Regions from separate parts of the Pseudoalteromonas sp. SCSIO 43101 genome, predicted to be linked through region 3. Evidence: predicted binding sites of a transcription regulator. Region 3 holds the regulator's gene; each other region holds the start of a gene.
The links. The regulator MetJ, encoded in region 3, represses methionine synthesis genes. The targets are predictions, from matches to a motif close to TAGACGTCTAGACGTCTA.
Positions count from the first base shown of each region.

Region 1: the regulator MetJ is predicted to act here: its motif matches at 3,190-3,207, upstream of J8Z25_RS12855 (methylenetetrahydrofolate reductase).
Region 2: the regulator MetJ is predicted to act here: its motif matches at 1,757-1,774, upstream of metK (methionine adenosyltransferase).

Region 1 is NZ_CP072673.1:2,762,642-2,773,487, forward strand. It holds gene J8Z25_RS12845 (sensor domain-containing diguanylate cyclase) at 1-91, shown strand, start outside; gene J8Z25_RS12850 (M16 family metallopeptidase) at 120-3,005, opposite strand; gene J8Z25_RS12855 (methylenetetrahydrofolate reductase) at 3,252-4,208, shown strand; gene J8Z25_RS12860 (GGDEF domain-containing protein) at 4,205-4,675, opposite strand; gene J8Z25_RS12865 (GAF domain-containing protein) at 4,682-5,173, opposite strand; gene J8Z25_RS12870 (DEAD/DEAH box helicase) at 5,222-6,457, opposite strand; gene J8Z25_RS12875 (DUF3581 domain-containing protein) at 6,553-7,254, opposite strand; gene J8Z25_RS20860 (DUF3019 domain-containing protein) at 7,793-8,194, shown strand; gene J8Z25_RS12880 (response regulator transcription factor) at 8,194-8,883, shown strand; gene J8Z25_RS12885 (ATP-binding protein) at 8,880-10,070, shown strand; gene J8Z25_RS12890 (MipA/OmpV family protein) at 10,054-10,846, opposite strand, start outside.
Region 2 is NZ_CP072673.1:2,860,357-2,871,202, forward strand. It holds gene tkt (transketolase) at 1-1,609, opposite strand, end outside; gene metK (methionine adenosyltransferase) at 1,876-3,027, shown strand; gene J8Z25_RS13300 (diacylglycerol kinase) at 3,086-3,490, opposite strand; gene J8Z25_RS13305 (LTA synthase family protein) at 3,498-5,480, opposite strand; gene J8Z25_RS13310 (START domain-containing protein) at 5,579-6,232, opposite strand; gene J8Z25_RS13315 (CYTH and CHAD domain-containing protein) at 6,237-7,757, opposite strand; gene J8Z25_RS13320 (TIGR04211 family SH3 domain-containing protein) at 7,971-8,570, shown strand; gene J8Z25_RS13325 (winged helix-turn-helix transcriptional regulator) at 8,615-9,097, opposite strand; gene putA (bifunctional proline dehydrogenase/L-glutamate gamma-semialdehyde dehydrogenase PutA) at 9,265-10,846, shown strand, end outside.
Region 3 is NZ_CP072673.1:467,461-478,306, forward strand. It holds gene priA (primosomal protein N') at 1-798, opposite strand, end outside; gene rpmE (50S ribosomal protein L31) at 1,032-1,247, shown strand; gene J8Z25_RS02295 (malic enzyme-like NAD(P)-binding protein) at 1,820-3,061, shown strand; gene metJ (met regulon transcriptional regulator MetJ) at 3,161-3,481, opposite strand; gene metB (cystathionine gamma-synthase) at 3,706-4,965, shown strand; gene metL (bifunctional aspartate kinase/homoserine dehydrogenase II) at 4,971-7,316, shown strand; gene J8Z25_RS02315 (penicillin-binding protein 1A) at 7,400-9,910, opposite strand; gene J8Z25_RS02320 (pilus assembly protein PilM) at 10,043-10,846, shown strand, end outside.

The DNA of each region.
Region 1 (10,846 bases), 1.4 Mb from region 3:
TAGCGCGCTTTATCAAGCAAAAGAAGCTGGCCGAAATCAACTTGTAGTTGCTGATAACATCGAGCCATTAAGCATAGAAAAATGCCCCTAAATAGGGGCATTGATTAGTTAATTAGTAATTATTGAAATACTTTTTCGACATCAAGTACTTTAATATTTTTCGCTGGTATTGCAAGTTTATAGTCTGCAATCACTTTATCTTCAGCAACAAGTTCTGCCGGTTTTTCAGCGTTATACACCATAGGTGATGTTTGCTCTGATGCTAAACGTTTTTGCATATCTTTGCCGTCACCGGTAATAAATACATAGTGAATATTCTCAGTTTGCAGGTTATCGCGAATAACGCGGTTAACATCATCAAGGGTTAGCTTTTCAAGCTTGCCGCGCACATAGTCTACAAAGCTCTCTGTGTTATAGAACTCACTATCAAGTGCATAGCCTAATTGACGATCTTGGCTTGCAACCATTTGCGGCACAAAGTTAATTAAGAAATTACGAGTCGCTTCAAAATCTTCCTTACTAATGCCATTTTTAATTAGCTTATCAAGCTCAAATAATGCCGTACGTGTTGCAAAGTGAGCATCGTTATTAGAACGCAGCGGGCGTAACCATACTTGGAAAATTTGCTCTGAACGACCTAAGTTAGCATCTGGTTTTGTTTGGAACATACCACGTGGGAAGTATTCGATGTATGCATAGTCGCCGTAGTTCATACCACGGGTTTGACGAATGCGTTGATATAAGAAGCTGTTTGAACTGCGGTGTTCACCAAAATAAGAGCGAACTAACCAAAGGGCTGTCCAATCATCGCTGCTACGAATTGTATCAATTGGGAAACCAAAGGACACTGCGGTAGATTGCGCTGATTTCTCAACAATAGTCGCATGATGACCTTTAAGTACTGGCGCATCAGGGATCATTAAACGGCTTTCTTTACCTTGTGGAAGTTGGGTTAAATCTTTCATCATTGTCGATTTAACATCACTTGGGATAGCACCAATTAGACCCACTGTTAGTTTAGATTGTGTAAACTGGCTATTATAAAACGCTTTGACGTCATCAAGTGTCAATGCTTCAAGATCTGATATGTCACCGTAGTTATAACTTTCGTAAGGATGACCTTTATAAAGCTGATGATAAAGCACTTCTTTACCTAGTTCCTCATCATTTGACGCTTTAAGGCCCGCTTTAATGCTATCTATAAGCTCTTTTTTCAGACGCTTGAAATCATCTTCTCTAAAGCCAGGGTTTAACAATTGATCGCTAACAAGCGCATACCATTTCGCAGCATTATCTTTGTGTACTCGACCACGAAGTGAAATCATCTCTTTATCAAGTTGATAACCAAAGCTTCCCGCCAAAGGATATAAGGCTTTCTTAATATCTTTATAGCTCATTGATTCTGAACCACCTTGCGCTAGCATCGCGGCTGTTAGCGCCGCTAAACCTTTTTTGCCTTGTGGATCAGCTGCCGCACCGGTATTGAATAACCAGTTTACATCAACCAGTGGTGAACTATTTGTTTTATCAAGTACTTTAAAATGACGTTCTGTTGGTGCTTGCTCGATACTTGCCACCGCTGCATTTAAATCAACTTCCTGCTCAAAACCAGTTACTTTATCAAGCGCCGACATTGTCACAGTGGTACGGCTTGAATCAACAAAATACTTGTTTGCTACTGCTTTGATATCTTCTGGAGTGATGCTATCAGCAGTGGCGTAAAGTTGGTTAATAACTTCAGGGTCGCGCTCAAAGTGCATGTAGCTTGCAAGCGTTGAGGCTATTGATTGCGATGAATCAAGACCATTGATAAAGCTGTATTTTAAGTTAGATTTTAAATCAGCTAACTTTTGCGCATCAACTAACTCAGTACGTGCTTGTGCATAAGTACGGTTAATCGCATCACGGGCTTTAGCAAGATCAGCTTCGTTTTCTACTTTTACAAAAACATGTAATAAACCGGGGTCTTTAGTATCTGGGTTATAGGTAAACATTTGACTGGCAATTTGTTTATCAACAACAAGTTCTTGATAAAGTGCCGAGTTATTTGAGAAATAAAGCTGCGAAATCAAATCAAGCGCAGCACGGTCTTTTTGAGTTGGATCCCATGCTGTGCCTTTGTAAGACACTAGTAACCAATGACCCGGTAAACCATCATATTTTTCATGAACGTACTTAGGTGCTTGTTGTTTCGGTTCAGTTGGAATGTCGGCTTGGTAATCACCTTTTTTCCAGTTACCCCAATGCTTTTTCACCATTGCCATAGTTTCTTGTGGATCAACATCACCAACAATGACTAAAGAGACATACTCAGGCTTATAAAACTTAGCGAAAAACTCTTTACCATATGCCATTTGATCAGGCATGGCTTCGATGTCTTCAAAAAAGCCCATCGTGGTGTGTTTATATGTGTGCTTCTCGAATGCTTCGTTACGAACGGCAGAAAGTAACTTACGAATTGGGCTAGCATTATTCTTTAAATATTCACCTTTTACAGTCAGTGCTTCAGTACGGAACTGCTCTTCGCTGTAAGTCAGGTTTTGGAAAATATCAGCTTCGATTTCGAGTACTTTATCTAAGTGCTCTTTTGAGAAATTTAAGTGATAGTTAGTGTAATCGTTGGTCGTATACGCGCGATTATCAACACCTGAGTTCTTTAAAATATCTGAATAGACATCTTGCGGGAATTTTTCAGAGCCTTTAAACATCATGTGCTCAAAGAAGTGTGCAAAACCGGTTTTACCTGCTTCAACCTCATTACGCGAACCAACCGATACCGGAATTTGCAGTGATACGACGTCTGGGTAGTCGGTTTTCACTACCATTACGCGAAGGCCGTTCTCAAGCTCTTCTAATAGGTAATCTTGGCTAAATACACGGTTATCATCTTGGCTTACTTGCTGCTCAATTTCGACTTCTTTAACCATATTTGACTGTGAGTTACTTGCGCAGCCACTCAGCGCAAGTGTTACAGCAAAACTGGTTGCTAATAATCTAAATTTCATAATGTTCCCTTGTTAGTTATTTTTCTCATAATGATTGCAGCCTGATTATGCATCAAAGCGCCAGAAAATATGAGGGTCAGGGCAATAATTTATGTAAACAGGTGTGTCAATTTCGTAGAACACCTCACATTCAACTTGAGTAAAATTCATAGTCATTGAAAAACTTTCATCAGAAAAATCTATCTAGACGTCTAAATGGCTGCTATATTGTTTACATAGACATTAGCACAAGCTGGAATGAGGATTATGGCTTTATCATTACAAGAGAAAATTGAAGACACCAATCAAGGCGTCTACCTTATCGGTACCACACCACCAAAATCAGGTACTGATAAAGCCATGCTTGAAACTATTGCCCAAAAGCTACTAGGTCGCTTGCACGAAATTGAATACGATGGTGTGATCATTTACGACATTCAAGATGAAAGCAGCCGAATTGCTAAACCGCGCCCTTTTCCGTTTAAAGAAACGGTTGATCCACGTGAATATAGTCAACTACTTCGCAGCCTCTCACAACTGGATGTAATCACTTATAAAAGTGTTGCCCAACGTGGTGAAGCTGAGTTTACCGAGTGGTTAAATGAAACTCGAAATGATTTTGAATTAAAGAACTTAGTGCTAGTAGGTAGTCCATCATCTCATGGTGACATCAAATTAAGCCTTTCTGATGCGTATAAAACGCTAGTAAAACAGAATAGCGATGTATTTTTAGGTGGCGTTACTATTGCAGAGCGTCACGCTAGCAAACGTAATGAACATGAGCGTTTAGTCGAAAAAACAGCGCAAGGCTGTAAGTTTTTCATCTCACAAGCCGTTTACAATGCCCAAGCGACTATTGATTTGATCACCAGCTATGCCCGCAGCTGTAAAGCACAAGGCACAACCCCAAAGCGTATTATTCTAACGTTTACTCCATGTGGCGGTGAAAAAACCTTAGAATTTATGGAGTGGTTAGGAATTTCGGTCCCAGAGGCGACTAAGTACCGTATGTTAGATTCGGCAAATACATTGAGTGAATCGGTGCGTATTTGCCGTGAGAATCTTGACTTAATTTTACAAAGCTGCGCGCATTTAGATGTACCGCTCGGTTTAAATATCGAAAGCTTAACTAATCGTAAAGAAGAAATTGATGCGTCAATTAACCTTTATCGTTTACTTAAAGCGACCATGGAGCTGAACCTAGCTGAGAAACAAATAGCTTAACGTGCTGCCTTCGAGGCTTGCTTTTTCTCATACATATCTTCATCTGCTCGTTTTAATAGCTCAGCAAAGTTTTCTTTTGGCTGAGCTATCACCCCAGAACCAATACTTAAACTCGTAACTGGAATGCCCCGCTTTGCTAAATTAGATTGATAGGTGGTGTTGAGCTTATCGGCTATGCTTTCTATGCAATCACCTGGCTGAACTTGCAATAAAGCAATAAACTCATCGCCCCCTAAGCGGCCAATAATATCGGTTTCACGAAGACACTCTTTCATAGTGTCAGCTAAACAAATAAGCGCGAGATCGCCAACTTCATGGCCGTAAGTATCGTTGAGCGGTTTAAAACTGTTTATATCAATAAACAAACAGCTAATGTCAAAGCCAAGACGTTTCGATATATTCAGTTTATGTTGGCAAAGTAGGTCTATTGCGCGGCGATTATAAATATTGGTAAGTGAATCGAGCATGGCAATTTAACGCATCTGCGTAAAATTATCTAACAAAGCAAGGTCGTCCTCAACCATATCGCGAAGTTGCTCTATTAATTCTAAAAAGCTCTGTTGATAGTGAGTCTGCTTAAAATCCATTACACAAAATGTGCCAAACGGTTCACCATTAGGCCAACTAATAGGTACACCAAGGTAAGATTCAAAACCATCTTTCACTAGTGGGCTATCATCCCACTGAGAGTCTTTACTTGCATGATCAACATAAAGTGGTGCCATATCTCGCACAACTTTTTTACAGAAGATATTATCGTCAGCATTTAATTCAGCCCCTGCTTCATAGGGGTTTTCTTGCTGCTCACTGGATACAATAATACGATAAACATTGTCAGTTTTATGGACGATAAAACCCGCAGGAGCAGAAAACAACTCAGTCATGAGATTAATTGTTTTCTGCCACTTTTCTAAGGAAAATTGTTTATCAGCGCGGCGAAAAACCCACTTATTTTCTTCTAACATACTAAACTCTCAACTTTAGCCTGAGGATAGTATAAATATATGCCAAATTTAGGAACGTCTCCTACTTTTTTGCCCTAAGATGCGTTTTTTATCACGCGAGCGCCGTGCTTTATTTGTATTTTTACGAACCTGTTTTGGCTCTTTGGTTAAATCAGGCTCATATCCTGGTAACCACTGTGGAGTAAGTCTCGTGTCGAGTAAGATATCTATTTCATCCAGTAACCATTGCTCATCAATACTAACCAGCGACATCGCCATCCCTTTCTCGCCAGCACGACCTGTACGACCAATACGGTGTACATAATCTTCGGCCACATAAGGCAGTTCGTAATTGATTACATACTTTAACGAAGCAATATCAAGGCCACGAGCAGCAACATCTGTCGCTACCAGTACTCTTGTTGCACCGGATTTAAAGTTATGTAGCGCTTTATCTCGTGCTCCTTGGCTTTTATCACCATGAATAGATTCAGTTTTTAAACCGTCTTTACACATTTCTTTTGCAAGCACATCAGCGGTTTGTTTAGTACGAGTGAATATTAGTACTTGCTGCCAATTCTTCATACCGATCATATGCGATACCAGTTCACGCTTACGATCTTCATCAACCGCATAAACTAGCTGCTCAACTTCAACCGCTGCTGAGTTGCGTTTATTTACTTCAACTAATTTAGGATCATTCAATAACTGCTTACTTAGCTTAAAGATGCTGTCGTCAAATGTTGCTGAAAACAGTAAGGTTTGACGATCTTTTGGCACGTGACGCAAGATACGATTGATCTCGTCAATAAAGCCCATATCAAGCATGCGATCAGCTTCATCGAATACCAAAGCATTAATACTAGAGAGCTTAATACTGCCCTTGATCACATGATCAAGTAAGCGCCCAGGTGTTGCGATGACAACCTGTGCAGCTTTTATGGCTTTAATTTGTGGGCCAATACTGGCGCCGCCATAAGCAAGCGCCGCTTTTATATCTGTGTGCGCAGCATAGCGCTCTACACTTGCAAATACTTGCTGAGCGAGCTCTCGGGTGGGCGTTAAAATAAGTACCTTAACAGCATCAGGGAGTACTTCAGCAGACATCAAGTTGTGCAGTAGTGGTAAAACAAAGGCGGCTGTTTTGCCCGTTCCGGTTTGTGCACTGCCCATTACATCAGCTCCCGCTAAAATGAGTGGGATGGTTTGCGCTTGAATTGCTGTGGGGGTGTGATAATTCTCTTCTTGCAAAGCACTTAGCAATGCAGGTGCAAGATTTAACTCTGAAAAGGTCGCTACTGACATATTCTGAAGTACATTTGGCTATAAAAACGCTATTGTACGCTGAACATCAGCAACAAAAAAGGCGCAATGAGCGCCCTTTATAGCAAATGTAGAGATTACTCTGGTTTAAGTGATTCTTTACGGTGATTATAAAAACTAATTAAGTCATCAACCGTTGCTTGGCAATAATCACGAATACCAGATACAAGCATGTGCTTTTCACCTGAGCCTACTTTCTTGCCGTTTTCTAAAAGGTTAAAGCGAAGCGTAATTTTTCCGCGCTTGCCAGTAAATTCAAAATCAGGTTCAGCAAATTGTAATTCAGGTGCGCTAATATCAAGACGATCTAGGTTAATCAGCATTGACTCGTAAATCACCATAGGGCGCGCAGGGTTGATCATCACGTCTTGCTTACCCATTAATGGGATGATGACATGCGGAAACGTAGTACCAGAAAACTCAACATAATTTTTAATTAAGCTATTCGTTAATTCTGGACACTGGCTAACAGCACCTTCTCGTTTAACTTTTAGCATTACTTTTTCGCCATCGGTAATCGCAAATTCATCAGCACCATCAGGGAAAGTTAGCTTTGAATTTTCATCAACCATACCAGCGAAAGTAAACTCCATTTTTTCACTTATGCCGTAACGGTTTAAAACCAGCGAAAAAAGTAAATCGCCCGGTACACAAAACTTTTTAGCGTCTTTATCGTGTAACGGATTGAAATCATCAGCCACTAATTTGGCGAAACGACAGCCTTGCTCACGTGAGATAGAAACGTAATCAGCATGCTGCTGATAATAAGGACTTAACATAATTGTTCACTGCTTAAACTACTTATAACCTGACTATACTACCAGAAAAATAGAAAATAGAGGTCGAATCTGTTAATTATAAATCACGAACTTAGGAGATGTTTAATGACATCAGCTAAAATATTGGTTTCGATAGGCTAAATCTAAATTGTATCAATTTGTACGAAAGGATTAACAAATAAAGCAGATTAGTAAACACTTAGACTCAGCTAAACATAATGAAAAACTATTAGCTAAAACTAAATATAAATTCAGTTTTCTTTTTAAAACAACAAACTAACTTTTTAAACATTAAGAAATATGCCAACAAGCTGAAAATACAGGCTTTGCATAGCACCTATTTGTAGCTACAACGATAAGTAAGGTATGATAGAACCGCTTTTTTATCGTGTAATCGCCGCTCATAGGCTGCATAAATAACAATTATAATAAGCGGCAAAAAAATGAGTACTCAAAGTGAGTTGAGCAGATTACATCAATTTTCGATGGTTATTGTTACTTTGAAGAAAAGACTATTAAAAAACAGAGACTTGGTTAGATGATATACCGATTAAGTTGGCTATTGCTGTTTTTTTGTCTTTGTTTTTCGTCGCTTTGCTTAAGTGATGACAATCCTGAGCAACCTTTTTTTAAAGTCTCTCCCACCGTGTGTGTGACAGATACGAAACAAAAGGTCTGTGAATTTAATATACAAATTCATTTTCGAATTGCTCCCTTTAAAGAGCTTTGTTTAGAAATAACTCAGCGTCCACAGTATACGCAGTGTTATAAACAAGGAGGTTTAATTAGCGAAAAGTTTAAGATTAAAACTGAGCACCCACTTACTGTGAAATTAATAAATCCATTGAGTAATCAGGTTGTTAAACAACAACTACTCTCAATAGCAAGCTATGAAGCTAAAGATTACCGAATAAAGCGGCGCTTTGGCTGGAGTTTATAATGCAGCATATTTTTATAATTGAAGATGATGTGAAATTAGCAAGCTTAATTCAAACATTTTTGTTAAAGCATGGCTATACAATTGATGTGTTTAATACTACAGAGGCTTACCGTAGCAGTGAAATCACCTTCATGCCTTCACTGATTATTTGTGATGTTATGCTACCGGATGGCAATGGCTTTGAGTTAATTTCCCAGTTGAAAGAAAAGTACAGTTGCCCTGTCATTTTTTTAACAGCGCTGGACTCAGTACAATCACAAATTAAAGGTTTGAACTTAGGCGCCTATGACTACCTTGTAAAACCCATTAAGCCTGAACTGTTATTAGCTAAGGTTAAAACAATTATCGCCCATACTGTTGGCCAAGATAACTTTTCACATCAAAGTGATATTTTGCGTATCGACACTAAAAAACGTGATATCTACTTTCATAATACCGCATTGAACCTCAATGAAAGTGAGTTTGAGATCATTGCCTATCTAGCTAAAAGCACACCCCAACCGGTTTCTCGAGAAGTATTATTTAAGCATGTTATTGGTCGTGAGTATGATGGACTTGACCGAGCTATTGATTTAAAAATTAGCCGTTTACGTAAAAAGCTTAAAGAAACCATTAGCAAACATAAGGAGTCGTTGGATATTAAGTCTGTTCGGGGTAAAGGATACAGCCTGGATATTTCAAAAATATGAAACAGCAATTTTTTAAGCTGTATTTAATTATCACTGTCAGCTTAATTGCCTTAGTTTTGGCTTTTGGTCAGCTTTATAATCAATTTTTCTCTGAGCAGATACCGAGTGTGCAAATCAGCGTCGCAGAACTTGCGCAAATCGCAGAGCAAAAAGCATCGAGGATCAGTACCTTTAACCAAAACGAACTTGTGTTACCCGATTCATTGCAAGCTAGTTTCAATAAAGATGGCATTATCAGCGTCACCGAGAATAATCAGCAGTATATATACCTGAAAGGAAGTTTCGGCAGCATTCAAAAAATAGGCCCTATTTCCTTGATTTCACAAGCAAAGACTGACTGGTTTGCATTTTTTGCCTTTTACTTTTTACTTGGTGCCATGATCTTGTTGTTCATTCGCCCTGTATTTCGTGATTTGAGTTTATTACAACGCGCAGCCTACCACTTTAGCAAAAAGCCTCAGCGGATAGAGCTAGATATAAAACCTAATTCATCTATCGCGCCATTGGCTAGCACGTTTACCCATATGTCTGAGCGCATTAATAAATTTGTGCAATTACATAACGATTTATCACGCATTATTTCTCATGAAATTCGTACGCCTCTTACCCGTATGCGATTTGCTTTATCGATTGCTGAGTTAGAATCACAAGAAAGTAGGCAAATAGAACGCGATATCGATGAAATTGAATTACGTTTAGAGCAATACTTATCGTTTGCTCGCTTAGAGCACCAGCAAAGCGTGTTTAATCAGGAGAAAGTTAACTTAACTAAACTTATCAATACGGAAGTAGCTAAATTCGATTTATACAAAGAACTCGAATTCATTTCAGCGCTTGAAGTAGATACTGCCTATTGTGAAGCAAGCTTTATGGCTATTGCAGTGCAAAATTTACTGATCAATGCCACTAAATACGCAAAAAACACTATCCATATAAGCAGTAAAGAACAAGCGGGCTATTACCTTATAAGTATTGCAGATGATGGACCTGGCTTACCAATTAATGCAGATGCGCTGATTGAGCCTTTTAAACAAGGTGAAGGAGATAAGTTGGCTAGTGGTTATGGATTAGGGCTTTATATAGTTCATCGTATTGCCAGTTGGCATGGCGGTAAAATAAGCTTAGCCAATTGCCCACAAACGGGCGGTGCACAAATCACAATACACTGGCCTAAAAGTGGTAGGTAATACCTGTAAAGCCTGAGAAGTATCCGTTTTTATTGATCATGTTTGAATTGGCTAAGTTGCTGTCTAGCCATGTATGTTTGAGTTTGAAATCAAGACTGAAACTATCGCTGATCGGATATTCATAGCTCACTTTCAAATAGTAGTTGGTGGCACTTTCTAAATTGTAGCTTAGTAAGCGGGTTTTACTTTCAGTTGGGTAAACTGTGTAATAATAGTCAATCAACTCTTCATTTTTGTAATTAATGCCCGCCTCAATACCAGCAGTACCAGAAAACAGCTCAAATATTTGGTAGCCGTTAAACAAGATTTCATAACCATTATGAACATTGGTCACATCGTTCACATAAGCTGCACTTAACCAGATGTCATCATAAACGTTTACAGCAGACGATAGCCCAGCCATATAAGAAAGGTCACGCTCTATGGGCGTTAGCTCAATGGGTGAAGCTGTTGGTAAAGTTGGTCTTCCTGAACTCGATCTTACAACACCTACCGCATAAAGTTTATCTACTCCATCAAGCTCAAAGAAAAAGCCATCGTCATTAAAGCGACCAAGTAAATCGACATAAAACTTTTCTGTTTCATATAAACTGTAGCCAACAGAAAAGTCATCGAAATACCAATTATCACTGTAATAAGCAAAGCTTGGCAGAATTGGCGAAGTGACGTCATCAGCATCAAGTACTGGGTTTTCAATACCCCCATAGCCAACTGTGATGCTGGCATGTATTGTCGACTTTTTAATTAATTGCGGCTGTATACCTTCAACCTGCGCA
Region 2 (10,846 bases), 1.3 Mb from region 3:
CATCAGCTAACTGCTGTGCAGTTCGCGTTTGTTGCTCAAGGCCTTGGCGAGTGAAAATCAGTGACGTTGGGCCATCTTTACGTTCAATAGCTTGTTGCCACGCAATTGCAGACTCAACTTGGTCACATGGGCGCCAGTTCACTAAGTTTGGCGTTAAACGCATGCTAGCAATTTGCTCTACTGGTTGGTGCGTTGGACCATCTTCACCTAAACCAATTGAATCGTGCGTGTATACGAAGATGCTCGGCTGCTTCATTAATGCCGCCATACGTACTGCGTTACGAGCGTATTCCATGAACATTAAGAAAGTAGCACCGTAAGGAATAAAGCCTTTGTGCAGTGCAATACCATTCATGATCGCTGACATACCAAATTCACGTACACCGTAGAAAATATAGTTACCGCTTGCATCGTTTGCTTCTAAGCCTTTTGAACCATCCCAAAGTGTTAAGTTTGAACCAGCAAGGTCAGCAGAGCCACCCATGAATTCTGGTAATAATGGACCAAACGCGTTTAATGCATTTTGTGATGCTTTACGAGTTGCTGGGTTTGCTGGGTTTGCTTGTAACTCTTCGATGTAAGCTTGTGACTTTTCAGCCCAATCAGCTGGTAACTCACCATTTGTACGGCGTTTAAACTCAGCAGCAAGTTCAGGGTATGCGCTTGCGTAAGCGGCAAATTTTTCGTCCCAGCTTGCTTCTAGTTGCTTACCTTTTTCTTTGCCATCCCACTCGCTGTAAATATCAGCAGGGATCTCAAATGCATCGCCAGTCCAACCTAGGAACTCACGAGATGCTTTAATTTCGTCTTCGCCTAGTGGTGCACCGTGACAGTCATGGCTACCTGATTTGTTAGGTGAACCGTAACCAATCACTGTTTTACAACAAATGAGTGATGGCTTATCAGTAATGCTGCGAGCTTCTTCGATTGCGGCGCGAATTGCATCTGGGTTATGACCATCTACATCGCTTACTACGTGCCAGCCGTATGCTTTGAAGCGTGCTGGTGTGTCATCGCTGAACCAACCTTCTACTTCACCATCAATTGAGATGCCATTGTCATCCCAAAACGCAACTAGTTTACCTAGGCCTAATGTACCCGCCAATGAACAGGCTTCGTGAGAAATACCTTCCATTAAGCAGCCATCGCCCATGAATGCGTACGTGAAGTGATCAACAATATCGTGGCCTTCACGGTTAAACTGTGCAGCTAGCGCTTTTTCGGCGATTGCCATGCCCACTGCATTTGTGATCCCTTGACCTAATGGGCCCGTAGTAGTCTCAATACCAGGAGCGTAACCATACTCTGGGTGACCTGGTGTTTTTGAGTGCATTTGACGGAAGTTTTTAATTTCTTCTAGTGGTAAGTCATAGCCACTTAAGTGCAGTAGAGAATAGATCAGCATTGAACCGTGACCATTCGAAAGAATAAATCGATCGCGGTCTGCCCACTCTGGATTCGTAGGGTTGTGCTTTAGATAATCGCGCCATAGTACTTCCGCGATATCTGCCATGCCCATAGGGGCGCCAGGGTGGCCAGATTTGGCCTGTTGTACTGCGTCCATTGATAAGACGCGAATAGCATTTGCAAGTTCTTTGCGTGATGGCATGAATTCTCCTACCTTTATGTATTTGCGCTGGTTGTTTATGAAGCCCCATTCTTACTTATTGTAAGGGTACAGTGCAATTAAAAATCCGCATTAAATGCACCAATTATGGGCGTTTATTAAGAACAATACGTTATTAGTAATTTTAAATGGACGTCTAGGCGTAAAATTACTATGCAAACATATTTGTTTTAGATAAAATACGCCCCTTAATTTTTTAGCGCTATTACCGACGTTTGTGAAGCGCAATATTTGTGAGCAGAAATACAATGGCAAAACATTTATTTACTTCTGAATCTGTTTCTGAAGGTCATCCGGATAAAATCGCGGACCAAATCTCTGACGCGGTTCTAGATGCTATCTTAGAGCAAGATTCTCATGCCCGTGTTGCATGTGAGACTTACGTTAAAACTGGTATGGTGATGGTTGGTGGTGAAATCACAACTAGCGCTTGGGTTGATATCGAAGAAATCACACGTAAAACAGTACGTGAAATCGGTTACACGCACTCTGACATGGGTTTCGATGCTGACTCTTGTGCAATCCTAAACACTATCGGTAAGCAATCTCCAGACATCAACCAAGGTGTTGACCGTGCTCGTCCTGAAGAGCAAGGTGCTGGTGACCAAGGTCTAATGTTCGGTTATGCATGTAACGAAACTGACGTTTTAATGCCTGCACCAATCACTTATTCACACCGTCTAGTTCAGCGTCAAGCTGAAGTTCGTAAAAGCGGTGAGCTTAACTGGTTACGCCCAGATGCAAAATCTCAAGTAACGTTTGCATACGAAAATGGCAAGCCTGTTGGCATTGATGCAGTTGTTCTTTCAACTCAACACTGTGATTCAATCTCACAAAACGACTTAGTTGAAGCGGTAATGGAAACTATCATTAAACCGGTTCTTCCTGCTGAGCTTATCTCAAGCGCAACTAAGTTCTTCATCAACCCAACTGGCCGTTTCGTAATCGGTGGCCCAATGGGTGACTGTGGTCTTACAGGTCGTAAAATCATCGTTGATACATACGGTGGTATGGCTCGTCACGGTGGTGGTGCATTCTCTGGTAAAGATCCATCAAAAGTTGACCGCAGCGCTGCATACGCTGCACGTTACGTTGCTAAAAACGTGGTTGCTGCTGGCCTTGCTGATAAATGTGAGCTACAAGTTTCTTACGCTATCGGTGTTGCAGAGCCAACATCAATCAGTATCGAGACATTTGGTACAGGTAAATTAGAAGAAGCGCGTCTAATCGAATTAGTACGTGAGCACTTTGATCTTCGCCCTTACGGCTTAATCCATATGCTTGATCTTGAGCGTCCTATCTATCAACCGACTGCGGCTTACGGTCACTTCGGTCGTGAAGAGTTCCCTTGGGAGCGCACAGACAAAGCAGACGCACTTCGCGCAGCAGCTGGTCTGTAATAGGTTAGATAAAATAAAAAAGCGCTTCGGCGCTTTTTTTATTTCTGGCTTATCTGATTTAAAGATAACTTATAATTTTTTCGTAAACTGCCACACCCCAGACTAAGGCTAGAATTAGCAACGCCAATGTCACTGCCGCTGAAGCCATATCTTTAGCACGCCCTGATAATACATGATACTCAATCCCTACTCGGTCAGTCAGTGCTTCTATTGACGAGTTAAGTAACTCGACGATTAATAGTAATAAGTAAGGAATAAACAGCACTAACCAATGATTCAAAGACTGTGCAAGCACGACTGATAAAGGTAATAAACACACCCCTAGGTAGATTTCAGAGCGAAATGCGGACTCTTCTTTAAATGCCGCTTTAAATCCTTTAACTGAACATTTAGTTGCTTTAAAAATGCGTCCAATACCAATACCATTTGGCTTATTAACCAAGGGAATTTTTGGTTCTTTCATGCTTTTCCTACTGCTCGCCTTTTAGCAACAAGTGCCACGCTATGCCCATATATTGGTTATATGCGTTGAATGTTGCGTCATCTATTTTTGCAAAAGGTGTGCTTTGTTTGTTGTAACGCACATCATATCGCTGCTTTTCGTTGATCAAATGATATTCATAAATCCCCGAAAAGTCACCTCGCCATAATTGTTGTCCTTTGCGAGCTGTCTGAAAGCCAAAAATTGTCCGGTCTGTTGTTGGTGATAATAGTGATTTACCAACGCTATAGAATGCACTATTTGGCTTTGCCACCAAATTCAAAATTGTAGGAGCAATATCCATATGGCTGGCCAGCTGCGGTTCTGCCTTTAGTTGCTGTATAGCTTGACCATAAAAAACAATGGGTACATGAGTGAGTTCATATAAATTAGGCTGGTCATGAATGTAACGACGGCTGTAATGATCGCCAGTAATAACAAAAAGTGCATCTGGGTATTGCGACTCCATCTTATCAACAAACTCTCCAAGCATATGGTCCGCATACCAAAGGTGGCCAAGTGTATAGGGCGACAAAAGTTCTGAGTTTAACTCTCGTAATGCTGAAGGGTAATCATCAATAGACTCCAAGGGGTAGCCATACTGTTTTAAATTTAAATTAAAAGGTCCGTGATAACTGGTTGTCATTACAACATTAAAGGTATTTTCTTTCGCTTTATTAGCAACCAGTTCGAATAGTTGTTGATCATCTATACCCCACACACCAGCTGAACCTTTACCTCCCATGTCTGCTGCTGAATATAATCTATCAACACCTTGTGATTTTGCGTATGTCCCAATATTCTGCCAAGACAATAACCCCCCATAAAAAAACTGGCTGCGATAGCCTTGCTGTTCCAATTGCTCGAATAACGACATTGGACTAGCTGGTTTTTGTGGGCCAATCTTGCTCATATTAACGCCTGCATAAGGAATGCCGGATAAGATGCTTGAAAGCGAGTTCATTGTGCTACTCGCTGCAGGCAATGCATCTGGGAAATACAAACCTTTTTCAGCCAGTTTTTGTAACTGTGTTGTAAGACCTAGCCCAAAATACTTTTCTTGCAATGGCCACGAATCATAACTTTCCATTATGATAAGAAATATTCTCGATGGCTGCGTAGTAAGTACGCCAGTTGTAGTATGCTTTAAATTAATTAGCGGTTCGCTAATTAATTGATCATTAGCTAAATAAGGATTCTTGGAGTTAGCGCCATGACTCTGAAGTTCATTATAATCTCTGATTGCGTATATAAAGCTTCTCAACGGATTTATGACTAAGTTATTGGCGAAAGGATCTGGTGTCACTGCAGACCATTTGCGCATTGCAGGGCGAGATTCAAAAGACCCTCTTACAGCACAAATTGTTAAAACAACCATGATTATAACAAGCACTGTGCGCTTGACTTTACAATCCGTAAACAAATTACTCAGTACATGAAGCTGATGCCGATTAATCCAATTGCAAATGTTAAATGAAAAATACAATAAAACACATAATGTAATGACACTACCCCATGGTTTATATTGCATAGCGACTGTCTTGAGAATTGCGGCCTGATCGTCATGCAGCCCTTCAAACATGAAGTAATTAAACTGACTACCATACTCAGCTATGTAGGTCACACTAACAACACATAGTAACACGCTTAAACTAAGATATATCTGAGCACTGTAATGACGAACACTAGCAACCCAATGCGATTTTCGAATTGGTTGTAAGAAACAGTTAAAAATAAATGGAATTGCTAAGCAAACACCAGCAGCAGCAGAATCAAAGGCAAAGCCTGCTTTAAATGTCGTTGCAAATGTATCGAGTGTTAAAGGACTACTAAGATGGTCATAAAAATAGAATAAGAAAAACACTCTAAATGCCATAAATAAAGTGACACCAGCTAGCCATAACATTGCCAACCGAGTATTTTCCTCAACAAAGGCATACCACCGACTTGTAGCAAACGGCTTAAGTTCCATAAATACAATATCCCTGTAATAAAAACGAAACAGAGTGTATTTAAAAAAGGAACAGTTTCAATCAATCTTTTGTAATTATATGTAATATTTTTGTATTACTACTCAAAATGAGGGCATGAACCGATACGGCTGGGTGATTTGATACGAGAAAATTGATTATTAGCTAATTGTTCTCGGAGTGCTTCTAGAGTTTTATAGACGCTTTTTAACGACACTTTATTACTTAACCAGCGGGGAATTGAGCCACTTGGATCTGCATAGGCTTGATGGCGTACCAACAAATTGCTTTGTTGCTCTTCTAAACGCCAATAAGCGGTAAGGTCTTTAATACGCACAATGCCTGCAACTTCGGCTTTTGCATATGGTTGGCTTTTGATTTGTAACTCTGTTTTGTGTTCATCCAAAGCATGATAACAAGAGTAACTCACTAAATCTCGGTCTGACACCGGCCAAGGCGAATTAAAATGGGTGTAAACAAGCGTTTCCGAGGGGCTTAAGCGCTCCATTAAGGTCACGCTTTTTACATTTTCAAGCCAATTTGGTGCATTGTCGGTATCACTTAACAACGCCATAAAGTCACTTGCTTTGGCATTTTTAACCAGCACAGAGGCATTAATTTCTACAATGCCAGTGTCGTGTTTTTTATAGCTAACTTTAATATCGTCTTGCTGTTTGTAAGTTTTCCATTCGATAGGATTAGCAAATGCCGATAAACTCAACCATGCTAACCCAATCCATAGGCCAAAGCGCATTGATTTACAGCCAGTAAGGGTCTGTATTAAATGAAGCGTGGCGACTTTGCTCCATTGCACTCACTAAAAATTCAGACTTTTGATCAAGCCATGATTGAATTTTTGTCAGCTCTAAGTCGTCTTGTCCTGCACATAATTGCTTTAAGTACTCAAGGGTACTTAACTCATAAATACCATGCGAGATATCGACCCACGGCATACGAAACTCATTTCGATCTTCTCTATCGAACAAAGCCCCTAAGCAGTTGCCGCTAAGTAATGAGTTTTCAAGACGCGTGCGCAGTGCCAAATAATCTTTATCTGTAAACACTTGCTGCTCAGGAATGAGCTCGTGCATGTCGTGCCAATCTTTAGCAAATAAACGCTTAGCAATATCGGCAACCGGTTTTTCCGCAGCCTGAAACTCAGCTTGCCCCCATGATTTGCGCCATTGCTTTTCAATTAACCACGTCGTTAGCTGTAATAGCAAGCGGTTGTATCGGGTGCTATGGAATAGTGTTTCAATATCGTCAATGCTTGGCTGTAGTTCTTTTAAGTCATTAATAACCTGTGTGAGCTCTGGCGCACTGTTGATCTTTTTGTAGTATGCATGGCGCTTTGAAGTGTACGTTTTTAGCTGAATTGCATTTTCAACCCAAGCTAATTCACTTAATAACCACTTTAACTCAGTGCGCAATGATTCAGTGTCGTCTTTGCTAACAATGTCGTCAAAAAGCCAAAATGTATGACGAATTAAACGAATACCGTCGGTCACACGCTTAAGCGTTTTTAAACTCGGTTTAATGAAGTAACACGCTTCATGTTTTTGTACAAAACGAATCGCGTAGTTGATACTTTCGATTAATGCTTGCTCTTGCGTAGCATCACGTTTTAACGGCACAAAGCCGATTGATTTACTTGCTTTTAATGGCTTGTCATCGGCAAGCCCATAACCACGTGCAGCTTTAGAATAAAGACCTAAGCGAACATGACTCTCACTAACTAATTTATCCGCTAATGCAAACAGTTCATTGCGGCTACCTTCGATAAGTTCGATTTCAAGTTCAGAAATTGGCTCAACCTGACCCGATGCAGCAACTTCACCTTTATCTAACACCACTTCAATTTTTGCACCATTTTCGGTTTCGAGTAACCATGTACGGCGAATGAAATTTGTACTAAAAATTGGGTATAGATTCTCAGCAATGGCAGACACTTGCATTCCATGCGGCCAAATAGCGGCATCAAAAGCAAGTAAATCAGGGCGATTACCTGTGAGTGGCAAGTTGTATTCAGGGCGCTGATGAAGACCACCAACCACTTCGCCGGCAAGTTTGATGGTTTGCTCACAATCACTATCGCAACAACGAGTACGTAGGCCAATATCTAAAGCACGTAATTCTCGGCTTGGCGTATCGTAATAAGCATTTTGTAAGCTTCGCGACGGTTTATTAGTAACGGTTTTTGCAAATTGGGTAATTAATGCGGGGATCAGTGGAACAACGGCATCTGACACCAAAAACTTCAGTTCTATCTCAGTATCCATTCGTTTTGCGGAGTACATTTAAAATAAATAAGTGCTCAAAATAAACAAAGCAGCTACTTAATGCAAATTTTTTCCTGATTTTTGCGACCAAGTCTAATCACGGATTACAATATCAGCCTTGCTATTGATAGTTGAAATCCCTACTATCTCTATACTTAAAGAAATTATAAATTTAGCCACTTCTAGGCAAGATCACATTAACAAGGTAGATTGATGTTAAAACAGTGTATTTTTGGGTTGCTCCTTGCGGCCACCTCTTTTATTAGTTACGCAGAAGAAGCGCCAAGCAGCGACAGCCAAAACACCGCCTATATAGTCGATAACCTGTACACCTTTATGCACTCTGGTCCAAGCAAAAACTACCGTATACTGGGCTCAGTCGATGCAGGTACACAAGTTATGTTGTTATCGGATGAAGATAATGGTTACTTTAAAATTCGTGATGATAAAGATCGTGAAGGCTGGGTAGAAGCAAAATTCGTAACCGAAAATGCAGGTATCCAACAACAATTTCAAGCCCTAAATAATGATATGACGTTAATGCAAGAGCAACTTCGTCAAGCAGAGATTGAGCTGCCGCAATTACAAGAACAAAATAGAGCACTGACAGATCAAAACCTAGCACTTAGCAAGCAAATCGAAACCCTTAAGAACACCATCGAGTCTGAGCGTAATGCAAAACAAACCGCAAGTGCTAAAGAGAAACGCCAGCTATTAACTTATGGCGGTGCCATTGCATTTATTGGTTTACTGTTAGGCATTATCCTAACTGTAGTGTTATCTCGCCGTAAACGCTATGACGGCTGGGCATAACCGGTAAAACTGCAAAAAAGCACCTATTGGTGCTTTTTTTGTATCTATATATCGAATCTAAGTCCGGTATCTTGTTTAATTTTTTCGATAACCATATAAGTATGATGTGTACCAACCCCCGGAATATCAACTAAATCGCCAAGCACTTGGCGGTATTCATCCATATCTGAGACTCGCACTTTTAATAAATAGTCATAGCCACCAGCAACCATGTCACATTCAACGACTTGAGGAATATTTAAAATATACTCGCGAAACACTTTAAAAACAGATGTATTAGATGTCACCAAGGATACTTGCACGTGTGCTAACAAGCTCTGGTTAAGTTTACCTTCGCTAAGCTTTGCGTAGTAGCCTTCGATGTAGCCTTCTTGCTCTAAACGTTTTACACGGTCTAGACACGGGCTTGGGCTCAGGTTTACCTGTTTTGCGAGGTTTACGTTCGATATTCTGCCATTTTTTTGCAGAGCGTCTAAAATTGCTAAATCGATGCGATCTAACATGCGTAATCTATTCGGACTGGTCATAACAGAATTTTATGCGGCTAAGTTAACGGTATGCCCTGTAAATTATCGTAAATCGAAAAATTTAACCAGCATATTCTGCTGGATTTTAATTAGAATGCACGAATTATATCAATGGTAAGAAATGCAATTAGTTCATTTTTTAGACTCCACACACCAGAGGGTTACATATGCTATTTAATGGCGATTTGACAACTGAATGTCCAATTAGACAAAAGATCCGTGATTTCTACCGTATTGACGAAAATGCGGTTATTGATCACATTTTGCCTTTGGCTGAAGTAGGCGTGAAAGCGCGTAGCCGAGCGTGGGAACGTGCTCGTCAAATGGTTTTAAATATCCGTCGCGATCAGGATGGTCAAAGCGGTGTAGATGCACTATTAAATGAGTTTTCACTTTCAAGTGAAGAAGGCGTTGTTTTAATGTGTCTTGCAGAAGCACTATTACGCGTTCCAGATAAAGCGACGCAAGAGTCACTAATTCGTGACAAACTTGCTAAAGGTGACTGGAGCTCTCATTTAGGTAGCAGCGATTCTTTATTTGTAAACGCCTCATCTTGGGGTCTGTTAGTAACCGGTAAAATGGTTAATTACAGCGACAAATCGAAAGAGCAACAGTTCGGTGTGCTTAAGAAAACAATAGGTCGTCTAGGTGAGCCTGTTATTCGTAAATCTGTGAACTTCGCGATGAAGATCATGGGTAAGCAATTCGTTATGGGTCGTACTATTGACGAAGCAATTGAACGTGCAGCGGATAAAGAGCAAAAAGGCTACGTATATTCATACGATATGCTAGGTGAAGGCGCGCGCACCATGAAAGATGCTGAGCGTTACTTCCAAAGCTATATGACTGCTATCCACGCAATTGGTAAAGCGGCAAATGGCCGTGGTCCAATCAAAAGCCCGGGTATCTCAGTTAAGATATCTGCAATTCACCCGCGCTATGAATTCACTCATCGCGAGCGTGTTATCGCTGAAATCATACCTAAGTTAAAAGAGCTTGCGCTTGCAGCGAAAAGCTACGATATCGGCTTTACTGTTGATGCTGAAGAAGCTGACCGTTTAGATATCTCACTAGATGTGATTGAAGCAGTATTTAGCGATGACGATTTAGGTAACTGGAACGGCTTTGGTTTAGCAGTTCAAGCATATCAAAAACGCGCTATTTTTGTGGTTGAGTGGGTTGCAGAACTTGCTCGTCGCGTTGGTCGTAAATTAATGGTTCGCCTTGTAAAAGGCGCATACTGGGATACCGAAATCAAAACGACTCAGCAAGATGGTTTAGATCACTACCCTGTATTCACACGTAAAGCGACCACTGACGTTTCTTACAAAGCGTGTGCTATCAAACTACTTGAAGCTCGTGATGTTCTGTATCCGCAATTTGCTACTCACAACGCATATACTGCAGCAACAATTTTAGAAGTCGCGAAAGGCGACAACGAAGGTTTTGAGTTCCAACGCTTGCACGGTATGGGCGAGTCATTATTTGATCAAATCGTTGAGAAAGAAAAAATTCAATGTCGTGTTTACGCACCAGTTGGTCAGCACGAAGACTTACTTGCGTACTTAGTACGTCGTTTATTAGAAAACGGTGCTAATTCATCATTCGTAAATGCGATAGTTGATACCACTAAGCCTGTTGAATCACTATTACCTGATCCTGTCGAAACGCTGCAAGGTTTACGTAATAAATACAATACGCAAATTAAAATGCCAATTGATTTATATGGTGAAGAACGTGCTAACTCAA
Region 3 (10,846 bases):
AAATCGGCGACGAAAACGGTTAACGGTTTGAGGTGTTAAGCCAATTTCGGGCACTAATACTAAGGCTTGTTGACCTTTTTTAAGTACTTCTTCTAGGCATTGCAAATACACTTCAGTTTTACCACTTCCGGTAACCCCTTCAAGTAAAAAGCTAGTAAAGCCGCAAGCTTGATTAATGCTGGTACAGGCAACGGCTTGCTCTTTATTAAGAGTTGGTTTGTTTCCAACGGTCGGCACGCGTTGCTGCCATTGGTTATCATGTTCGATAAACTGAGTGATCAATTCTTTATCGAGTAGGCCGTCGATGGTTTTTTTTGTAAATCCGAGTGCTTTTAATTCAGTAACAGATGATTTGCCCGATTCGGCTAGCTGCTTTAATAAACTCAACTGGGTTTTTGCTTTTAGTGATGGAAGCTTTGCGCCTTTATCGGTCAGCTCAACCATATTAATACTGGTTTTATCTGGACATTCGCCTTGTCTTAAAGCAGCCGGAAGTGCCGTATGAATGGTTTCACCCAATGGGTAACAGTAGTAGCGGGCAGTAAATTTTAGCAAGGCTAGATGCTGCTCTGATAAAACTGGTGTGTCGTCTATTACATCAATAATAGCTTTAATTTTGTCTGCAGGAACTTCTGTTGATGTTTTTAGAGCGAGTACCACAGCGACCTTTTTTTGACTGCCAAATGGCACACGAACTCGCATACCTGGCTTTAAGTCAGGGCTATGCAGCAGCTGTTCAACTTTATAATCGAAGGTACGCTGTAAAGGGACTTTTATGGCAACTTCTACAAAGTGCATAACAACTCAACTGAAACAAAGATAGAAGGATAATGTACTAAAATTACTGTTAAAAACCTACCAACAAATACTGAACAACAGGCCACTTGATTATTTTTTTAGCGAAAGATGCATTTAAAGCTTGTCGCAAGGTCACTTGAGCTATAAAATACGCGGCCTATTAATTGTATTAACTGCGTATGGTGCCAGACTTCGGGTTTGGAGAGCGATACGGCCTTAACTAGAGGTTCCCTATGAAAGAAGGTATTCACCCTAAGTACGAAGCTATCACTGCAACTTGTTCATGTGGTAACAAATTCGAAACTAGCTCAACTCTTTGTAAAGACATCCACTTAGACGTATGTTCTGAGTGTCACCCGTTTTACACTGGTAAGCAAAAGATTCTAGACACTGGCGGCCGTGTTGATCGTTTCAACAAGCGCTTCGGTGCACTTAGCAGCAAGAAGTAATTTCTGCTGTTTAGTTAAAAGAAGCACCTTAGGGTGCTTTTTTTATACCTAAAATTCATTAAGTATACTTTGAACTCATCACTAACTTACCATCTTAACATATTTCTTTTGCATAACTATTTCTGAGTGTTATGCCCACTATGTCGCTAATTGTGCAGACAAAGTGTAATCCCTTGGCTATATTCTTTTTTGTATAAATGCATACCAATCCGCAATAATACTTAATTAAGCGTATTGGTATCTAAAAGTTATTAAAAATAATAATTTTAAATAATTTCGTAATTAAATGCTGTGAACTTCGTTGAAATGGCGGTTATAGGCTAATTTCGGCTATTTGCAGTGTTCGTGCATACAAAATACAAAAACACGTGCTTAAAAGGCCATAAATAGGTGAATTTTTATGTCTAATTAATCGCAACTATGCACAGAAATTGTGGGGAAATCCTTTAAAATTAAGCGATATAGCTTATAACAGGATAGACCTGATAATACTTGGAATTTTTATACATTACAGGTATCGTACTGATGCAAGCTCTCTCACTTTTTAACTTTTTGCAGGATACTATCGCGTTATGTCAGATTTTCGTGAACAAGCATTACATTACCACGCTCACCCCGTTCCAGGTAAAATTAGTGTTGAACTAACCAAGCCAGCCGAAACGGTTAACGATCTCGCTTTAGCTTATAGCCCAGGTGTTGCTGAACCGGTCCGCGAAATTGCTGCTGATCCAGCAAATGCCTATAAGTACACAGGTAAAGGTAACATGGTTGCGGTTATTTCAAACGGTACCGCAATTTTAGGTTTAGGTAACTTAGGTCCGCTTGCATCAAAACCTGTAATGGAAGGTAAAGCCTTATTATTCAAACGTTTTGCTGGCCTTGATTCAATTGATATTGAAGTAAAACACCGCACAACAGAAGATTTCATCAATACGGTTGCTAATATTGCTGATACCTTTGGTGGTATCAACTTAGAAGATATTAAAGCACCTGAATGTTTTGAAATCGAAAAAGCGCTTATTGAACGCTGTGATATTCCCGTTTTCCATGATGACCAGCATGGTACAGCTATTGTTACTGCTGCCGGTATGCTTAATGCCCTTGAAGTACAAGGTAAAGATATCGAAGATGCCATTATTGTATGTTTAGGTGCCGGTGCTGCCGCAGTTGCTTGTATGGAGCTTTTAATTAAATGTGGCGCACTACGTGAGCACATCTATATGCTTGACCGTAAAGGTGTGATCCATACTCGTCGTGATGACTTAAACGAGTATAAGCAACTATTCGCTAATAATACTGATAAGCGTACATTACAAGATGTTATTGCTGATGCTGATGTATTCGTTGGTGTATCAGGTCCTAACCTATTAACTGCAGATGATCTTAAGCTAATGGCTGATAAACCAGTCGTGTTTGCGTGTTCAAACCCAGATCCTGAGATTGCACCAGAAGTTGCGCACAGTGCACGTAACGATTTAATTATGGCTACGGGTCGTTCAGACTTCCCTAATCAAGTAAATAACGTGCTTTGCTTCCCGTTTATTTTCCGCGGTGCGCTTGATGTGCGTGCAACGGCAATTAATGATGAAATGAAAATTGCGGCAGTACACGCTATTCGTGGTATCGCTAAAGAGTCTGTACCAAATGAAGTACTGAAAGCGGCTGGTGTTGAGTCACTAGAGTTTGGTGCTGAGTACATCATTCCTAAGCCAATGGACCCGCGTTTATTACCTCGTATTGCACGTGCTGTTGCTGAAGCTGCAGTGGAGTCAGGTGTAGCGCAAATCGAGATGCCAGAAGATTACATGCGTTAAACTTAATTACTCAAATTGTATAACGCTAATAAAAAACTCAGCCTTGGCTGAGTTTTTTTATATCTGCGATTATCGGCGGTGATCCGATGGCCGAAATACTTATTCTGAATCAAGCACTGGGATATCTAACCCCATTTCTTGCATAATTCTTTTAACTTCTTCAGGTACCTTTTCAGGATTGTCTTTACGAAGGTCGTCATCATTTGGTAATGGTTGACCTGTAAAAGCATGTAAGAAAGCTTCACACAATAACTCGCTGTTCGTCGCATGACGCAGGTTATTGATCTGGCGGCGTGTACGCTCGTCAGTTAATACTTTTAATACGTTAAGTGGGATTGATACGGTAATCTTTTTTACTTGTTCTGATTTTTTACCGTGTTCTGCATATGGGTGAATGTATTCACCGTTCCATTTAGCCATAAGTTGTTTCGTTGCCTCGGTTGTCAGTGATTTACGCCTTATTCACAGCGCAAGATGCGGAAATTCTATCTCTTTAAAAAAGATAGTCAAATACTAGTTATTTAGCCATCTAGTGGTGTAAATGTATAAACTTCTATGCGTGAGCGATAAATGCTTTGACTTCTCATATTTGATCATCTAACCTTTTAGACGTCTAAACATCCAATTTAGGAATAGGTGATGAAATGAGCGATAAAAATAAAGCGACGATTACTGTTCGTCACGGCATCGAAGCCGATAAACATCATGGCGCGGTTGTACCGCCAATTTACTTATCAACCACCTATTCATTTGCTGATTTTGATACTAAGCGCCAGTATGACTATGGCCGCAGCGGTAACCCGAATCGCGATATCTTAGCTGAAACCTTAGCTGAACTTGAAGGTGGCGCTAGAGGTATTATTACTGCAACAGGTATGTCAGCAGTGCATTTAGCGACTCAGCTATTAAACAGTGACGACACCTTAGTGATCCCACATGACTGCTATGGTGGTAGTTATCGTTTATTCACTTCGCTTGAAAAGCGTGGCCTGTTAAAACTAAAAGTTTTGGATTTAACGAAATCTGAAAATCTCCAAGAAATTTTATCGATTAAACCTAAGTTGATTTGGATAGAAACGCCAAGTAATCCAATCTTGCGTTTAACAGATATTAAAGCAATCACTAGTATTGCTAAGCAGTGTGATGCTTTAGTTGCGGCTGATAACACCTTCTTATCACCTGCGCTGCAAAACCCAATTGAGTTTGGTGTTGATATTGTTGTTCACTCAACTACTAAATATATTAATGGTCACTCTGATGTGGTTGGCGGTGCGGTGATTGCTGCTACGCAAGAGCTAGGTGATGAGCTTGCTTGGTGGGCAAATAATATCGGTATTACTGGTGCACCATTTGACAGTTACTTAACGCTTCGTGGTTTACGTACTTTAAATGTGCGTTTAAAGCAGCATCAAGAAAATGCTTTTGCGATTGCGGAGTATTTAGAAAACTCTCCTTTTGTAAGCCAAGTTTATTATCCAGGCCTTGCTTCTCACCCACAACATGAGCTTGCTAAAGCACAGCAACGTGGTTTTGGTGGCATGGTGAGCTTTGATATTAAAGGCGACATTAACGATGCAGCAGCGTTTTTAACCAGTCTTAAAGACTTTAGCCTTGCAGAGTCGTTAGGTGGGGTAGAAAGCTTGATTTGTCACCCTGCGACTATGACACACGCAGGCATGGAGCCTAAAGCACGCCTTGAAGCCGGTGTGGGCGATACTTTGATCCGTATTTCTGTAGGCATTGAAGATGTAAAAGATCTTATCGCAGATTTAGACCGTGTTTTCAATTTAGTAAAACCAGGTCAAAGCCAGCAAGTTGCTAAAGCTGAAGTAAAACAAACACAGCAAGATACACAACAAAACGCGTCATTTAAGTTAACGCCTGCGCATACGGCATTGTGGTAGAAGAGATGGTAAATATTGTTCATAAATTTGGTGGCTCAAGCTTAAGCTCGGCAGATCGTTATCATGCGGTAGCTAACATCGTTCTAGCGAATACAGAGCAGGGTGACGGTGTGGTTGTGTCGGCATCAGGTAAAACAACCGATACTCTAGTAAAACTTTGGCAAAGTTACCAGCAGCAAGATTGGCAAGCTGTTAGCGATATTTTATTGCTTATTGATAACAATCAACGAGCCTTAATTGAGCAATTACTTACAGGCCAGAATAAACAACAGGCGTTGGCGCAGCTAAATGATGAGCTTGCGGTTTTAAATGAATTAATTAGTCAACAGCAGTTACTTGAGGCGCCTTTACTTGCCCATGGTGAAGTGTGGTCGGCGCGCTTGTTGGCCGCTTACCTAAATCAGCTCGGTGTCGCTGCGCAAGATGTTGATGCAAGGCAGTTATTTACTTTAAATGACGGGCAACTATTACATCAAAAAAATCAGCAGCAATGCACAAGTATAATTAGTAAGTCACACATAAACGTAGTAACGGGCTTTATAGCTGTGGATTGCCAAGGCAATACGGTTACATTAGGGCGCAACGGCAGTGATTACAGTGCGACGTTACTGGCCAGTTATACTTTTGCGAAACAAGTGTCTATATGGACCGATACACAAGGAGTGTTTAGTACAGATCCTCGTAAAGTTAAAAATGCGCTTAAATATGCCAAGGTTTGTCGCGAGCAAGCTAACTTATTAGCGCGTTTAGGTAATCCTGTACTGCATGCTAAGACGTTATCGCCGTTAAAAGGCACCGAGATCAAGCTAGTTGTTAGAAGTAGCTTTGATTGCGATGCAACACCAACCGAAGTAGTAAAAGAAGGCTATAGCAAAGCAAAACGTTTTATTACTACCTTAGATAACATCGATTTATTACGGGTTGATAAACTTAGTAGTGGTGAAGTAGGTGAACTAAGCCAGTTAATCCAACACAGCCTGCACCACTTTACTAAAGATGGCGATACTTACTTATTAGTGCCAGGTCAAAGCACTCATCAGGTTGTAGGCCACTTAGCGGGTCGCGCCAATATTGTTGAGTCTAATTTAAGTGGTTGTGCAGTGGTTGCACCAACAACAGATGTAATTACGCTTACAGATCAAGCGACAGCGCTTTTAAAAGAGCAAAGCATTCATCCTCGTTTTGTACAACAAGATGATAACTATGTGTTGATCTTAAATGACCAGGCAATTGATAGTGATGTTTTAACTCTTCTACATGACAAGTTAGTCAACAAAGGCCAAGAGCTGGCCATTATCGTTGCTGGTCTTGGTAATGTGGGTGAGGTGTTCTTATCGCAACTACAAGCTCAGTTTGCTCGTTTATCTGCTCAGTATAAAGTAAAAGTTGTTGCTCTTTTACGCTCAAAGCAAATGCTTTTTAGTGCCAGTGGTTTAAATACTGAAACATGGCAAGAGCAATGGCACAACGAAGCGCAAAGCTACAACAAAGCTGAGTTATTAGCACGTATCAATGAGCTTGATTATGAACACAAAGTAGTGATTGATATTACAGCCAGTGAGGCCTTTAGTCAGTTTTATCCTGATTTTATAGAACTTAACTGCCATTTGATCAGTGCAAACAAATATGCTGGCACCGCCGCCAGTAGTTGGTATCAAACATTACGTAATAATTTAGCCGAGCGAAATTTATTGTGGCGCTATAACACCAGTGTGGGGGCAGGTTTACCAATTAATTTTGCTTTAGCTGATTTACAAAATAGTGGTGACAGAATTAACCGTATTGAAGGGGTATTTTCAGGTACCTTGTCATGGTTATGCAGCAGCTATGATGGCAGTGTGCCGTTTTCAGATTTAGTGCTTCAAGCTCAGCAAATGGGCTATACAGAGCCAGATCCTCGTGAAGATTTATCTGGCCGCGATATGCAGCGTAAACTGCTAATTTTAGCGCGAGATCTCGGTCTTGATTTAGAGCTTGATGACATTGCTTTAACTCCACTCATGCCTGAAGCGTTAGCAATAGGTAGCTGGCAAGATTTTCTTGCAAATAAGCAGCTACTCGATGATTTTATGACTGAAAAAGCAAACTTGGCTGCAGCTGAAGATAAAGTTGTGCGCTATACCGGTGCTATTACATTAGTAGATGGTAAGGTCAAAGCACAAGTTGGCTTAGTCAATGTTGGCAAAGATGATGTACTAGCAGGTCTTAAACCGGGCGATAATATCTTTGTAATTAATTCACAGTGGTATTTAGATAATGCATTGGTGATCCAAGGCCCTGGAGCGGGCAAAGAGGTCACCGCGGCGGGGATTCACTCAGATCTTTATTGGTTAGTGAATAACCTAAAATAATTTTGCTGATCTTAGTTTAAATGGCTAAGCAAAAAGCGCCCTTTGGGCGCTTTTTTATTATCACAACTACTTATACAAATTGCTTAAAACAGCTCTTCTTCTGTGCTGAGCTTTTCTTCAAACACATCAGTAGGTTGATCAAGTACATACTTGGTTGGCGCAGTGCCTTTAATAAAGTACTCAAAGCGACTAGTGTAATCGTTTTTATGGCTTAAAAGGCCCGTCGCTAAGTCGATACGAACCGATACTAGCCCCTCAGGAAGTTCAATAGGTGCTTCTGGCATACCATCAAGGGCTGCACGCATAAAGTCGACCCATGCCGGTTGCGCTGTTTTAGCGCCTGATTCTGCACCAGATATTTGCGATTTATCGAGGTTATTATTATAGGTCGAACGGCCAAGGGCCTTACCTGGGTTATCAAAACCAACCCATACCGAAGTCATCACATTGCGGTTAAAGCCGCTGAACCAAGTATCAACAGAGTCATTGGTGGTACCTGTTTTACCGGCTAGGTCACGACGACCAAGGGCTTGTGCACGCCAGCCTGTACCACTCCAACCCGTTTTATGAGTCCAGCTACCGCCACCCCAAATAGCACTGTGCATAGCTTGTGAAATTAAGAAAGCATTTTGCTTTGAAATGATTCGTGGTGCACAACGTGGGGCGCTAGTAACCTGAGTATTTGGAATATTTATCTGAGTATCATCCAGAGATGCAAATTCAGGGGTAATGACTTGTTGTGGTTCATCACAGGCAAGTTCAGGCTCTGTTTTAAATAACACATTTCCGGCAGAGTCTTGAATTTCTGAAATAAAGTATGGAGTAATTAAGTGCCCACCATTAGCAAAAGTACTCATCCCCCTCGCAAGTTCAAGAGGAGTTATAGAGGCGCTGCCAAGTGCCAGCGATTCACTACGGTTAATATCACTGTTTAAAAAACCAAACTTAAGCAAATGATCGGCTGTGCGCTCAAGACCAACACCACGTAATAAGCGTACCGAAATTACGTTTTTCGACTGGGCAAGTGCTCTACGAATACGGATAGGTCCATTATAAACCGCAGGACTGTTTTTCGGGCGCCATGCGACACCTTGACTTTTATCCCACTGATTAATTGGTGCATCATTCAGAATAGAAGCGAGTGTATATCCATTTTCAAATGCCGCTGAATAAATAAACGGCTTAATGTTTGAACCTACTTGGCGTTTTGCTTGAACTGCACGATTGTATTGGCTTTGCTCAAAACTATAACCACCAACAATCGCTTTAATACGACCATCTTGTGGATCTAGTGAAACCAATGCGCTCGAAGCTTCGGGCACTTGGCTTAATATATAGCTGTCATCTGCATTTTTACGCAGCCAAATTTGCGCTCCAGCCGTTAGGATTTCACCAGCGGTTTTTGGTGCGAAGCTTTGACGGTATCGCGTAATATATTTACGTGCCCATTTTAAGCCATCCCACTCAATAGTAACTTGTTCGCCGCTTTTTAAAAGCACATCGATTGACTGCTCTGCGACATTTGTTACAACACCAGCCAATAACGGGCCAAATTCTTTAACATCTTTTAGTTTATTTAAGATTTCTTCTTGGCTAAGTGGGCTCTCGTTTTCACTGTCCCATAACTGTGCCGTAGCACCACGGTAGCCATGACGCATGTCGTAAGCATGTAGGTTATCAACAATGGCATCTTGTGCTGCTTGCTGAATATTTGAGTCAACGCTAGCGTAGACCTTAAAACCAGAATTATAAGCGCGCTCATGGCCATAACGTTCAACCATATCAGCACGCACCATCTCAGAGATATATGGTGCATACACTTCAATTTCTGCGCCGTGGAATTTTGCAGTAATAGGTGCCTTAGTGGCTTCTGCGTATTCACTTTGCGTAATGTACTTTTCGGTTAACATACGTCCTAAAACAACATTACGACGGCTTTTAGCACGGGTAGGGTTACGTATAGGATTTAGTGCTGAAGGTGCTTTAGGTAAACCTGCAATCATTGCCATTTGCGCCAAGGTAAGTTCATTTAATTCCTTACCGTAATAAACTTGTGCTGCAGCACCAATACCAAAAGCACGGTTACCAAGTTCAATTTTATTTAAATATAATTCGAGGATTTCGTCTTTAGTTAATATACTTTCGATATGTAAAGCGATGAAGATCTCTTTGACTTTACGGATGTATGCTTTTTCTCGGGTTAAGAAGAAGTTACGGGCAAGCTGCATAGTTATCGTACTTGCGCCTTGTTTCTTTTCACCTGTAGATATGAGTACAATGGCAGAACGAACAATACCAATTGGATCGATACCGATATGCTCGTAAAAGCGATTATCCTCTGTTGCTAAAATAGCATCGATTAATGGTTGAGGGATTTGATCTATCGTAACGGGAATGCGTCGTTTTTCACCGAATTGGTTAATCAATAAACCATCGCGTGAGAATACTTGCATAGGTGTTTGTAATTGAACGTCTTTTAGTACCTGAACGCTAGGAATGTCAGGTTTAACGTAATAGTATAGACCAACTAAAGTGATTAGCCCTAAGAATGAGCAAATGATAATAAATTGTAAAGTTCGCTTTAATAAAATCACTTATATTTTCCCTAAATGGACTCCCAATTAGAATCGGAGACTGCTAGTATATATTGATTAAAAAATGAATAATATTTTTTCAGATAAAAATTATAACTTGTTTATTATTAAAACAAAGGCAAAGTTGCAAACATGCTAAGTCAGCTATTTAAAAAGCCTTCATCTATGATGGTAGGAATTGACATCGGATCGCACTGTATAAAAGCAGTGTTGCTGCAAGAAACAGACGCAGGTATGCGGCTTGAAGCGTTAGCTATTGAACCTATGCCAAAAGGCGCTATGTCTGAGCGTTCTATTCAAGACATAGAAGCGATAGGCAATGTTATCGCTAAATTAAAAAGAAAAATTCCTAAATCAGTTCAAGCTGCAGCAGTCGCTGTTTCTGGTCAAACTGTAATAACGAAAGTGATTTTTATGGATGTATCATTAACAGATGCTGAATTAGAGTCACAAATTGCCATTGAAGCAGATAGCTTAATTCCATATCCACTTGATGAAGTAAATATCGATTTCGAAAAGCTGGCAATCAACGAAGCAGATCCAAGTAAAGTAAATGTTCTTCTTTCTGCAGCTCGTACTGAAAGTGTGCAAGCGCGAGTCGGTGCACTTGAAGCTGCAAACTTAAAGGCTGCGGTTGTTGATGTTGAAAGTTATGCACTAAGTAGAACAATGGATATTTACTACCAACAACTACCTAGTGATGCTTTCAACAAGTGTGTTGCCGTGGTTGATATTGGTGCTGTATTGATGCTTGTCAGCGTAGTACAGGAAGGTGAAACAATTTACACTCGTGACCAAGTTTTCGGTGGCGACCAATATACCAATAGTATTGTTGCTTATTACAACAAGAGCTTTGATGAAGCTGAAATAGGTAAAACAACAGGTGACTTACCACCAAATTACACGTTTGAAGTTCTTGCGCCATTCCAGACATCG